Regions from separate parts of the Marinomonas sp. ABL3_031 genome, predicted to be linked through region 2. Evidence: predicted binding sites of a transcription regulator. Region 2 holds the regulator's gene; each other region holds the start of a gene.
What was found. Region 2 encodes LexA, which represses DNA repair genes until DNA is damaged. Its sites were predicted from a motif close to TACTGTNTANNTANACAGTA; they were not measured.
Positions count from the first base shown of each region.

Region 1: uvrA (excinuclease ABC subunit UvrA) is a predicted target of LexA. The motif match lies at 2,410-2,429, and genes of this name have one in related genera.
Region 3: ruvC (crossover junction endodeoxyribonuclease RuvC) is a predicted target of LexA. The motif match lies at 3,404-3,423, and genes of this name have one in related genera.

Region 1 is NZ_JBSWYU010000016.1:38,426-43,039, forward strand. Features, by position in the region: gene uvrA (excinuclease ABC subunit UvrA) at 1-2,358, opposite strand, end outside; gene ACXAH2_RS15625 (MFS transporter) at 2,514-3,872, shown strand; gene ssb (single-stranded DNA-binding protein) at 3,903-4,614, shown strand, end outside.
Region 2 is NZ_JBSWYU010000003.1:47,437-52,050, reverse strand. Features, by position in the region: gene topA (type I DNA topoisomerase) at 1-1,569, shown strand, start outside; gene ACXAH2_RS04695 (DUF6586 family protein) at 1,566-2,033, shown strand; gene ACXAH2_RS04690 (hypothetical protein) at 2,035-2,298, shown strand; gene lexA (transcriptional repressor LexA) at 2,379-3,002, opposite strand; gene dinG (ATP-dependent DNA helicase DinG) at 3,073-4,614, shown strand, end outside.
Region 3 is NZ_JBSWYU010000012.1:73,981-78,594, forward strand. Features, by position in the region: gene ACXAH2_RS13505 (cell envelope integrity TolA family protein) at 1-91, opposite strand, end outside; gene tolR (protein TolR) at 94-483, opposite strand; gene tolQ (protein TolQ) at 519-1,199, opposite strand; gene ruvB (Holliday junction branch migration DNA helicase RuvB) at 1,209-2,222, opposite strand; gene ruvA (Holliday junction branch migration protein RuvA) at 2,224-2,826, opposite strand; gene ruvC (crossover junction endodeoxyribonuclease RuvC) at 2,823-3,380, opposite strand; gene aspS (aspartate--tRNA ligase) at 3,541-4,614, opposite strand, start outside.

The sequences.
Region 1 (4,614 bases), on a different contig from region 2:
CTCATGAATGTTCTTACCTTTATAATGTATCTCTAGGGTTTCACGGTTATAGCGTTTGCCTTTACACACATCACAAGGCACATACACATCAGGTAAGAAGTGCATTTCCACCTTGATCACGCCATCACCCTGACAAGCTTCACAGCGGCCGCCTTTGACGTTAAAACTAAAGCGCCCAGGTTTATAACCACGGGAGCGCGCTTCTTGTGTCGCTGAGAAGAGTTCACGCATTGGCGTGAAAATGCCAGTGTAAGTGGCCGGGTTTGAGCGTGGTGTTCTGCCGATAGGGCTTTGGTCAATATCAACACATTTGTCGAATTCGTCCATGCCTTCTACTTTACTATGTGGCGCAGGCTTTAAAGTAGTCGCACCGTTAAGCGCCGTTGCCGCCAGTGGATACAAGGTGCCATTGATCAAAGTAGATTTGCCTGAGCCAGACACGCCTGTCACACACGTCATGACACCTAAAGGAATGCTCAAATCCACGTTATTCAGGTTATTGCCAGTGGCACCTAATAATTTCAGATGTTTGCCATCTTTTGCTGGGTGACGTACTGCCGGTACCTCTATTTTGCGTTCGCCTGTTAGGAACTTGCCGGTAATAGAGGACTCACAATCCATAATGTCTTGCGGTGTGCCGCTGGCAATGACTTGTCCACCGTGCACACCAGCCCCCGGGCCAATATCCACAACGTGGTCGGCAATGCGGATGGCGTCTTCATCGTGTTCTACCACAATAACGGTGTTGCCCAAATCTCTTAAACGAGTCAGTGTGGCGATAAGACGTTCATTGTCACGCTGGTGTAAGCCAATAGAAGGCTCATCCAAAATGTACATTACGCCAACTAAACCAGCGCCAATTTGGCTTGCCAGTCGAATACGCTGCGCCTCACCACCCGACAGAGAGTCAGCTTTGCGGTCGAGTGTTAAATATTCCAGACCCACGTTGACCAAGAAAGTCAGACGATCGCGGATTTCTTTCAGAATCTTGGCGGCAATTTCGGCTTTTGCGCCCGTTAGCTGTAAGTTTTCAAAATAGTTCAAGCAGTCTGAAATAGAGTAGGTCACTATCTCAGGTAAGGTTTGTTCTTGAATGAAGACATTTCGCGCTGAGCGGTTCAAACGTGAACCATGACAATCAGGACAAGGTTGCACACTGATGTACTTAGCCAAGTCATCACGCACGCTATCCGATTCGGTTTCATGATAACGACGTTGTAGATTCGGAATCACACCTTCAAAGGCGTGAGATCGCGTCATCTTATCGCCGCGCTCATTGATGTAAACAAAGCTAATTTTGTCGCTGCCTGAACCATGCAAAATGCGCTTTTTAAAATTGTCCGGAATGTCCTTATAAGGCGTATCGATATCAAAGCCATAGTGATTGGCAAGAGCGGTAAGCTGCTGATAATAGAAAATGCTGCGTCGTCCCCAACCGCGAATGGCACCTTCTGCTAAGGTCAGTGTGTCGTCCTGAATGATGCGCTCAGGATCAAACATCTGGTGTGTGCCCAAACCGTCACAGGTTTGACAAGCGCCATTTGGATTATTGAAGGAGAACAAACGCGGCTCGAGTTCCGTTAGGCTGTAGCCACACACAGGACAAGCGAATTTACTGGAGAAAATATACTCTTCTTCTGGTGCGTCCATGTTGATGGCTTTGGCGATGCCATCCGACAATTCCAAACAGGTCTCGAAGGATTCAGCCAAACGCAACTGCAGGTCAGGGCGCACTTTAAAGCGATCAATAACCACTTCAATGGTATGTTTTTTGTTTTTTTCCAAGGCTGGGGCATCGTCTAAGTCGACCACAATGCCGTCGATGCGAGCGCGAATAAAGCCTTTGGATAATAAATCATTAATGGTGTGTAAGTGCTCACCTTTGCGATCTTTCACAATGGGCGCTAACAGCATCATCTTGGTGTCTTCGGGAAGAGAGATTACCTTGTCCACCATTTGTGAAATGGTTTGTGCTTCCAATGGTTCACCGTGATCAGGACAACGTGGTTGACCAGCACGAGCAAACAGCAAACGCAAATAATCGTAGATTTCGGTAATGGTACCAACGGTCGATCTCGGGTTATGAGAAGTCGACTTCTGCTCAATGGAAATGGCGGGTGACAAACCTTCAATATGGTCTATGTCGGGTTTCTCCATCATAGACAAAAACTGTCTTGCGTAGGTAGACAAAGACTCTACATAGCGACGTTGCCCCTCTGCGTATAAAGTGTCAAAAGCGAGAGAGGATTTACCAGAGCCTGATAAGCCCGTGATGACAACAAGCTTGTCTCTTGGAATGTCTAAATCCACATTTTTCAGGTTGTGGGTGCGGGCCCCGCGTATGGTAATGGTATCCATGGGTCTCCAAAGAAAACGGATCAACAGAAGTCACTCTGCATTTAATAAAATAACTGTCTATTTTTACAGTAGTTAACATGGAGCTTCAACGGTAAATTCGGTAAAATTAGCATCTTTTTTCCTTAACCCTCAAGTTAAGTGGTTGTGACCTCCTTATGGATCTACTCGAACGTCGTTCAGTTCTTGCCTTAGCGTTGATTTATTTGTTCCGCATGTTGGGCTTATTCCTCATCATGCCAGTGATTAGCGTAGCAGCCGATGGCCTGAGCGGAGCCGACGCGGCACTCATTGGTACGGCCATTGGCATCTATGGTTTAACCCAAGCCAGCCTGCAAATCCCCATGGGCATGTGGTCGGATAAGATTGGCCGCAAACGCGTTATTGTCATCGGCTTATTGTTGTTTGCGCTGGGCAGCTTAATCTGTGCTAACGCCGACGACATCAATACGCTGATCATAGGTCGTGCGGTTCAGGGGGCAGGTGCTATTGCCAGTACCTTAATGGCCTTACTGAGTGATGTGACCCGTGAGCAGAATCGCACCAAAGCCATGGCGAGCGTTGGGGTGAGCATTGGGGCTTCTTTTATGTTGTCGCTGGTGTTTGGCCCTTGGTTATTTGCCTTGGTTGGCTTGTCGGGCTTGTTCTATTTGTCGTTTGCCTTATCTTTTGTCGGCATTTTGTTGATCGTTTTTGCTGTGCCAAACAGTGTGCAACATACCTTTCGTCGCGATACCACACCGAGCCTAGTCGCCTTAGGGGCGGTGATGAAGAACGCTCGTTTGCGTTATTTAAATGTCAGCGTGTTATTTGTGCATGCGAGTTTAACCGCCATTTTTGTCGTGGTGCCTGGGCGTCTGATCAATGAGTTCGCGTTACCTCTCTCTCAGCACAGCTGGCTTTACTTGGCGATCATGGGCTTTGCCTTCGTTGGCATGTTGCCCTTGGTCATCATTGCCGAGGCCAAAGGTAAGATGAAACAAGTCCTTATTGGTGTATTTATCCTGTTGGGTATCAGCTCAATTGGTTTACAATACGCCACCTTGTTTTGGCTGTTTGCTGTGTTATTGTGGGGGTACTTTATTGGCTTTAATGCTATGGAAGCGGTATTGCCTTCAATGGTCAGCAAATTAGCGCCTGTTGGGTATCGTGGTACTGCAATGGGGGTCTTTTCAACCCATCAATTTATTGGTTCCTTCATTGGCGGCGCAGGCGGTGGCTGGCTGTTGCAACATCATGTGAATGAAGGCGTCTTTTTCGTGGTAGGCGCGGTTTTTATCGCTTGGTCTGTGGTCAGTATGGTGCAACCGGCACCGCGCCAATTGACCAGCTTAGCCTTTAGCCTACCCAAGATGACCAGCACAGAAATCTCAGTGCTGGCCGAACAACTTGCAAGCGTCCAAGGAGTGGAAGGCATGCAACTATTCGAAGATGAACAAACCGCTTATCTTAAAGTGGACAAAAAACAGCTAGATAAAGCAGCCTTGGTGCAACTTGCGCCACAAGCTAATGTATAAAGAAAGAACTAATTTCAGTTGGAGAACGTCATGGCACGTGGAATAAACAAAGTAATAATTGTAGGTAACGCCGGCAACGATGCCGAAGTGCGTTTCATGCCATCTGGTGGCGCCGTGGCAAACGTCAGCCTAGCGACCACCGAAAGCTGGCGCGATAAGCAAACAGGCCAGATGCAAGAGCGTACTGAATGGCACCGAGTGTCTTTCATGGACCGTGGTAACTACCGTCTAGGTCAAATCGCTGGTGACTTCATCAAGAAAGGCTCAAAAGTCTATGTTGAAGGGTCGTTGCGCACCCGTGAGTGGGAAAAAGACGGCATCAAACGTTACACCACAGAAATCATTGCCAGCGAAATGCAACTACTAGACGGTCGTAACGATGGTGCGGCTCCTTCTGCTGGTGGTTACGACAACATGCAAGGTCAAGCTGGTGGCTACGGTCAAGCGCCACAGCAACAAATGCCACAAGGTGGCTTTAACCAAGCGCCGCAACAACCGCAACAGCAACCACAACAACAAGCACCGCAACAGCGTGCGCCACAAGGCGGCTTTAACCAGCAGCCAGCACAAGGCGGCTACGGTCAAGCGCCACAGCAACAAGCTCCGCAACAACAAGCGCAGCCACAATCTTTTGGTAGCTGGGGTAACCAACCTCAACAGGCTCCGCAGCAAGCGCCACAACAAAAAGCGCCACAGCAGCAAAAGCCACAACAAGCGCCAAACTTTGACGACTTTGATGACG
Region 2 (4,614 bases):
GCTTATCTGCCTGCAGAGCCAATCCGTTATTCTAGTAAAGAGGGCGCGCAAGAGGCCCACGAGGCGATTCGTCCTTCTGATGTAAATGTTCGTGTAGACGATTTGTTGGGCATGGAAAAAGATGCCCATCGTTTATATGACCTGATTCGCAGTCAATTCATGGCGTGTCAAATGACACCAGCGGAATACACTTCAACAACGATTACCGTAACAGCAGACGATTATGAGCTAAAAGCCAAAGGACGCATTTTACGTTTCGATGGTTATACTCGTGCTATGCAAACTGTCGCGAAAAAAGGTGAAGACAATATCCTGCCTGACGTGACGCAAGGCGAATATCTTGATCTTAATGAACTTTTGCCTGAGCAACATTTTACCAAGCCGGTGGCACGTTTTAGTGAAGCCAGTTTGGTGAAAGAACTGGAAAAACGCGGTATTGGCCGTCCTTCTACCTACGCATCTATCATTTCTACGATTCAAGATCGTGGTTATGTGCGGGTGGAGAATCGTCGTTTTTATGCGGAAAAAATGGGTGACATCGTCACTGACCGTCTGGTTGATAGTTTTACCTCTTTGATGGATTTCAGTTTTACCGCACAAATGGAAGAACGATTAGATGAAATTGCTGAAGGTGACAAAGATTGGATTCAAACCTTGAATGCTTTCTATCGAGACTTTAGTAATGTGCTGGCACGAGCAGAGTCGCCGGATGATGGCATGATGTTGAATGAGCCAACTCCAACGGATGTGGATTGTCCGACCTGTGGTCGCCCTATGCAGATCCGTACCGCCAGTACGGGGGTCTTCATGTCTTGTTCTGGTTACGCTTTACCACCAAAGGAGCGTTGTAAGGCGACGATTAACCTGATTCGCGGTGATGAGGCGGTTGCGGTTGATGATGAAGAAGGCGAATCTAAGGCATTGATCAATAAACATCGCTGTAAGATTTGTGGTTCAGCGATGGACAGCTACTTGATGGATGAGCATCGTAAACTGCATGTTTGTGGTAATAACCCTTCGTGTCCAGGCTATGAAGTGGAAGAGGGCAGCTTCAAAATTAAAGGTTACGATGGCCCTGTCATTGAGTGTGATAAATGTTCTTCTGAAATGCAGCTAAAAACTGGCCGCTTTGGTAAGTATTTTGGTTGTACCAATGAAGAGTGTAAAAACACCCGTAAGCTATTAAAGAATGGTGAAGTGGCGCCGCCGAAAATGGATCCTGTCCCTATGCCGGACTTGGCTTGTCAAAAAGTGGAAGACCACTATGTATTGCGCGATGGTGCAACGGGGTTATTTCTTGCGGCCAGTCAGTTTCCTCGTAAGCGTGAAACTCGCGCACCTTATGTGAAAGAGTTATTGCCGTACATGGATCAGATTGACCCTAAATATCACTTCTTTGCCGCTGCGCCAGTGAAGGATTCAGAAGGGCGTCCGACTCTAATTCGTTACAGTCGTAAAACCAAAGAGCAATACATAATGACGGAAACCGAAGAAGGCAAGCCAACTGGATGGAAGGCGTTCTATGATGGTGGTAAATGGAAGATTGAAGAGGGCAAGAAGAAAAAATGAGTCTTGCCAGTAGTGCCAGTACTACCAATCAAAGGTTAGACGCGGCGCGTCGCCTTATACAATTAGCCCAGTCAAGTGAAGAAACTTGGCTGGTCTCGAGTTTAGAAAGTTCCGCCATGTTTCAATTGCGCAGTGCCTTAAACGGTTTGTTGCAGGAGGTGAAATTGGCTTATCGTTTAACAGGCAAGCTAGATGCGTCTGGCTTATTGGCTGAGGCGCAAGCCAAACAATCTTTGGTGCCTGTGCTATTAGAGCTAAACGATTTGTTGCAGCAATCGTCTTCTTGGTGCAGTCAATTAATATCACTTTATCAGCAACAGCTTGATTGCCGTATGAATCAAAGCGCGGTTGATCGTACAAATTTGATTGGCGTGGGCAGTGATGACAGTGCATCATTAACTTTGTATTTGTCTAAGCTAACAGACTTGGTGTTACGTTTTAGAGAAGAATCCTCAGAGTATTAGTATGAAAGAATCTTACCTTGAAATTGTTGAGCTGGATAACGGCGACATTGTTTTGCGCCCAGCCAGTGGCAATGGCGAGGAAACAGAGCCGTTGGCGACCTTAAAAATCTCCGATAAAACCAAGTCTTACCTGCAAGACCGATATTTTGAATTGGCAAAATGCATGTTCCATGCGGGTATTGATTATGTCTATTCAGACGAATCAGTGATGGACGAAGGTGTAGAGTATCTAGAAGAAGATCTGCGTCCAAAAATTCTTCATTAGTCTGTTGTTAGAAAGAGATAGCGATAAAAAAAAGGTGGCCATGGCCACCTTTTTTTACAAGTTATTTAAGTGAGGAAGAGTTATAGACCCTGACGGATGACGCCCACAGATAAGCCTTCAATAGCAAACTCTTCGCTCTCTAAGTCTACTACTATGTCTTGATAATCCTCGTTTTCTGGAATCAGACGAACGATACGACCTTTTTGTTCAAAGCGTTTTACCGTCACTTCATCGCCAATTCTTGCCACCACAATTTGACCGTTACGGACGGTATTGGTTTTGTGTACCGCGAGCAAATCTCCTTCCATGATGCCGATGTTTTTCATACTGGTACCGGAGACGGATAAAAAGTAATCCGCTTTGGGGGAAAACATATTGGCTGGCACAGTAACATGAGTATCTATGTTTTCTTGTGCCAAGATAGGGTATCCTGCCGCCACTTTACCAATGACAGGTAGACCCAGATCGTCTTCTTGATTGGCACTTTCGTTTGATTCGATTAAGCGAATTCCACGAGAAGCGCCTGACAGCATTTCGATTGCACCTTTTTTGCAAAGGGCTTTTAGGTGTTCTTCTGCGGCATTGGGTGATTTGAAGCCAAGTCTATTCGCGATTTCCGCACGTGTTGGTGGGAATCCGGTTTCATTGATAAATTCGCGAATGGTATCGAGTACATCAGATTGTCTTTTGGTTAATTTAATCATGGCTTTTTCTGGTTGTTTATACAGTAACTGTTATTATATACAGCATTCTTAACGATTCTCAATAAAATAAATGCTTTCAGACGAATTAAAAAATAAAATCCAATCCGCTTACCGAAATATGCTGGATGCCAAATCTCATAAACCTCGGGTAGGACAGCGCCAAATGATAGGGGCAATTGCTCGCACTTTGGGAAACATTAAACAGGGCAGTGAAGGTGAGCGCTTAGGTGAAAAGCACGTTGCGGTAGTGGAAGCTGGTACGGGGACGGGTAAAACCTTGTCTTATTGTTTGGCTGCGATTCCGATTGCTAAGGCGCGAGGTGCTAAGCTCATTATCTCTACGGCAACTGTCGCATTGCAAGAGCAGATTTTGCACAAAGACCTGCCAGATATTTTGCAGCATACAGAAATAAGTTTTAAATACACATTGGCAAAGGGGCGAGGCCGCTATCTCTGCCTTAATAATCTGGAGGGGTATCTGAGTGCTGAAGAGCAAAGCATGGACGATATGTTCGCAGGTTTATTTGAACAGCATTTGCAATCGGATGATGTGAATACTCTCTTGTATCAGGAGATGGATGAGGCCCTAAGCAGAGGTAAATGGGATGGTGATAAGGATAATTGGGAAGGTATTATTCGCGAGCAAGATTGGCGCCGCTTGACCACAGATCACCAGCAATGTACCAACCGAAATTGTGCCAACTATTCAGCGTGTCCTTTTTTCAAAGCCCGTGCAGAAATTGAGGTGGCGGATGTGATTGTTGCCAACCACGATTTAGTCTTAGCAGATTTGTCCCTTGGTGGCGGTGCGATTTTGACGCCACCGAAAGAAACCATTTATGTGTTTGATGAAGGTCATCATTTACCCGATAAAGCCATTGGGCATTTTCGTCATGACGTTCGATTGCAACAAAGCATCAGTTGGCTTCGTCAGCTGGAAAAGAATTTGGTGAATCTTAAGCAAGATTTAAGCGACGAAGTGAGTTTGACTGGGCAGCTATTGATTAAAATTCCTCAGCAAATTCAAACCATAGTCAATTTTATTCAATACGCGCAGCAAGGCTTATCGCCCTATATTAATGGCTTGGGCTTGGATCAGGATAACAATCAACACAGATTTGAATTTGGTGTGGTGCCAGATGAATTACGCCAACTTGCCTACAGTTTGAGTACCAGTTATCAAAAGTTATTTAATAGTGTCGAAAGCATTCAAGACGAATGCAAAAAAGCCAAACAGAATGAAGGCATGGGTGTGACGCCTGAAGTGGCTGAAACTTGGCAGCCAATTCTAGGGGCAATTTTAGGTCGTATAGAACAAAGTATTGGCCTATGGCAGCTTTACTCTTCAGCCGATGATGAACAATATCCACCGAATGCAAGATGGCTGATTCTCTCCGGACAGGGGATGGAGCAAGATATTGAGCTTGGCGCGTCCCCCATTTTGGCTGCTAACACGCTGCATCAACAGTTATGGGACAAATGTTTTGGTGCTGTGGTGACCTCGGCCACTCTGACAGCCTTGAATCAATTTCATCGCTTTAATATGCGTTCAGGTGTGCCTCGTGAGAGTGAATATTTGCGAGTAATGAGCCCTTTTGATTTTCAAAATAAA
Region 3 (4,614 bases), on a different contig from region 2:
CCGCAAAAAACGCAGCCACAACAATGCCAGTATGAAGTACTAAAGCAAATACTATTGGAAGACTGTAACTGTCACTGCGTAACCACTTCATATTCAATTTTCCGGCTCAGTCACCAAACCTACATTGGGTGCACCCGCCCCTTGAAGCGCCACCATTAAGCCTACAACATCGCCATACGATACATTTTTATCGCCCCGTACCAAAACCGACATGTTCGGGTTTTGATTAAGTATCTTACGTACTTTAGTTTGCAAATTAGACAAACTAATGGTTTCTTGCTCTCCACCCACATCTAAATAAAACAGGCCTTTTGCATCAACGGATGCAATCAATACATCGTTTTCACTATTTTTGATGGGGGCAGCATTGGCATTTGGTAACTCGACATCCACACCTTGGGTCAGCATAGGAGCCGTAATCATAAAAATCACCAACAATACCAACATGACATCAATGTAAGGAACGACATTGATTTCTGACATTGGAAGGCGCTTATTCTTTTGTCTAGAGCGAGCCACTATGCTGCGCCTCCCTCACGAACATGCACTTTACGATGCAATATGCTAGCGAATTCCTCGGCAAAATTATCATAACTCGCACTCAAAGAATCAGACGCTGTCGAAAAACGGTTATAAGCCACCACCGCAGGAATCGCAGCCGCTAAGCCTATCGCAGTAGCAATCAAAGCTTCTGCAATACCTGGCGCTACTGTCGCTAGCGTTGCTTGTTGAACCTCAGCCAAACCAATAAAAGAATGCATTATCCCCCAAACCGTACCAAATAAACCGATGTAAGGACTGGTTGAACCGACTGTTGCCAGGAAAGGCAGGTGTTGATCTAATTTCTCTTCTTCACGATACAAAGCAACGCGCATAGCACGCTGGACACCATCCATTACGGCATCAGGGTCCATATTTGGATTTTGTCTTAAGCGAGTAAACTCCTTAATGCCTGCCGTGAAAATGGTTTCCATTCCTTCAACTTTACGCCCATCCTGTGTCAACTTACGATACAGCTGACTAAGATCCATCCCTGACCAAAATTGATCTTCAAATTCTGAGCGGATTTTTTTCGCTTGTTTAATCACTCGGATGCGTTGAAAAATGACGATCCAAGAAAATAAAGATGCCGCCAACAGTGTCAACATTACAAGCTGTACAACTAAACTAGCGCTGGCGATAAGTCCCCAAATTGACATCATTGACCTCTATTTCAAATCGGTTGGTAACTGATAATTAAAATGTTCATAAGCTCGTTTGGTCACCTGACGACCACGAGGTGTTCGAATAACAAAGCCTTGTTGAATTAGAAACGGCTCTATCACATCTTCAATCGTGTCCTTGTCCTCCCCAAGCGCGGCAGAAACACTATCCAAGCCTACTGGCCTACCGTCAAACTTTTCTATCATAGTCAATAACATACGTCTATCTAAATGATCGAATCCCTGACTGTCTACACTTAACATATCTAATGCCCGTTGAGCAACTTTTTGTCCGACTAGCTCAGCGCCTTCTACTTGTGCAACATCTCTTACTCGTCGTAATAATCGATTAGCAATACGCGGCGTTCCGCGAGAGCGGCGAGCCACTTCAAAGCTACCTGACTCATCCAGATCGACACCCATTTTACCTGCAGATCGGGTTACTATCGTTGTAAGAGATTCAACATCATAAAACTCAAGACGTTGCACAATACCAAAACGATCACGCAAAGGAGAGGTTAACAAACCCGCTCGCGTTGTAGCTCCGACAAGCGTAAAAGGCGGGAGTTCAATTTTTATTGAACGAGCCGCTGGCCCCTCTCCTATCATGATATCCAATTGGTAGTCTTCCATTGCGGGATAAAGTACTTCTTCAATGGCGGGGCTAAGACGATGAATTTCATCGATGAACAGAATATCGCCTTCATTTAAATTGGTTAACAGCGCCGCCAGATCTCCAGCCCTTTCTAAAACAGGCCCAGAGGTAGTTTTCACATCCGCTCCCATTTCATTGCCAATGATATGCGCTAAGGTCGTTTTACCTAATCCTGGAGGGCCGAACACCAAGGTGTGATCAAGGGGTTCACCTCGCTGACGAGCCGCTTGGATGAAAATTTCCATCTGCTCACGCACCACAGGCTGACCTATGTATTCGGCTAAAGCTTGTGGTCGTATTGCCCTATCAACTTGTCTATCACTGCCTTTTAATTCTGCCGAGATAATACGGTCTTGTTCGATCATACTATTTCCTCAACATCCCTTGAAGTGCCGCTTTGATGACCGTTTCACTGTCAGCACCATCCACCGGCACAGCTGCAATCGCTTTAGCAGCCTCTTGAGGTTTATAACCCAAGGCGATCAAAGCGGCCTCTGCTTCTTGACGAGGGTCAGCCTGCACTTGACGAAGAACCGTTGGCGCAGCAAACAAATCGGTTTTCGCTGCTTGTCCCAATTTATCTCGTAATTCCACTATCAGCCGTTCAGCCGTTTTCTTTCCAACACCAGGAATACGAGTTAATGCCGTAACGTCAGAATCCTGAACATTGGCGATCAATTCTTCTGACGACATACTTGAAAGGATAGCGAGCGCCATTTTGGGCCCTATGCCATTCACCTTAATCAAGATACGAAACAGAGCGCGCTCACTCTTATCTGAAAAACCGAACAAGGCATGAGAATCTTCTTTGACAATGAGATGGGTAAACAAAACGACTTGTTCACCAGTTTGAGGTAAATCGTAAATGGTGGTCATTGAGGCACTGATCTCGTAACCAACCCCCTGCACGTCAACTAACAGTTCTGGTGGGGCTTTTTCCACCAAGATTCCGACAATTCGACCTATCACATCATTTTCCTTACATCTTGTTCTGACCAGCGCTTGGCCGTTCTACCAGCACGTTTACCTGTGCCGTATTCCAAACCACCAGACGTGCGGGTATTGGCATGACAAAGCGCAATCGCCAGCGCATCTGCCGCATCGGCTTGCGGTTTTTCCGTCAAGTCTAATAATAATTGCACCATGCTTTGAACCTGTGCTTTGTCGGCATTACCGTTGCCGACAACAGACTGCTTCACTCGTCGTGCGGCATATTCATTCACCACTAATTCTTGCAGTGAGGCCGCAACAATGGCAGCTCCCCTTGCTTGACCAAGTTTCAATGCTGAGTTGGCATTCTTTGCCATAAAGACTTCTTCAATAGCAAATTCGGTTGGCTGAAATTCTTTTAACAAGGACTCCACACCATTAAAAATATGTTTCAACCTGACGGATAAATCTTCATCAGGCAAACGAATGCAGCCACTGTTTACATAATTTGGCTTGCCATTAATGATATCGATAATGCCAAAGCCCGTCACACGTGAACCTGGGTCAATGGCCATAATTCGAGTTTGCGCCATGGTTTTCTCATGCGTTATAAAATCACTGTATATTTCAACAGGGCTTCAGTAGAGATGCAATCTGTAAATACAAAAAAGGCCACATTTTTGCGGCCTTTTACGTTATTCTTTCGTTTCCCTAACAGCAAGCAACTGAAATCTATCGCTTACCATGCAATTCTTACTCTGCAACTGGCTTACGAACACGAATGCTCAGTTCTTTTAGTTGCTTCTCACTCACCTCACCTGGCGCTTGAGTTAACAAACAAGTGGCACTCTGAGTTTTCGGGAAAGCAATCACATCACGGATGGAGCTTGAGCCAGTCATCAGCATAACCAGACGGTCCAAACCGAAAGCCAAACCACCGTGTGGCGGCGCACCAAACTTCAATGCATCCAACAAGAAACCAAATTTCTCTTCTTGCTCTTCTTCACTGATATTGAGCAATTCAAATACCGCTTCCTGCATAGAAGCTTGGTGAATACGAATAGAACCACCACCAAGCTCAGTACCGTTAAGTACCATATCGTATGCTTGAGACAAAGCCGTTAATGGATTCGCTTTCAATTCTTCTGGAGAGCAAGAAGGCGCAGTGAATGGGTGGTGAATAGCTGTGATACCACCATCACTTGTTTCTTCAAACATTGGGAAGTCAACTACCCAAAGCGGCGCCCATTCGCACGTGTAAAGATCCATGTCTTCACCCAACTTACAACGCAATGCACCAAGGGCTTCGTTAACGATTTTCGCTGAGTCAGCACCAAAGAAAATCAAGTCGCCATCTTGCGCCTCTAAACGCTCTAGTAGAGCAGCACGTACTTCCACTGGTAAGAATTTGACAATAGGAGATTGCAAACCTTCTTCTAGGTTAGACTTATCGTTCACCTTGATGTAAGCCAAACCTTTCGCACCGTAAATACCAACAAACTTAGTGTAATCGTCGATTTGCTTACGCGTTAGACTATTACCGCCAGGCACTTTCAATGCAGCAACACGACCTTTCGGATCAGTTGCAGGACCAGAGAAGACCTTAAAGTCAACGTCAGCCATTAAGTCAGATACAGTGACTAGCGTTAATGGAATACGTAAATCTGGTTTGTCACTGCCGTAGCTTTCCATGGCTTCTGAGTAAGGCATACGTGGGAAAGCACCAAGATCAATATCCATCAATTCTTTGAACAAATTCACGATCATTTCTTCCGTCATGCTCATGATTTGTTCTTCAGACATGAAAGAAGTTTCAATGTCCACTTG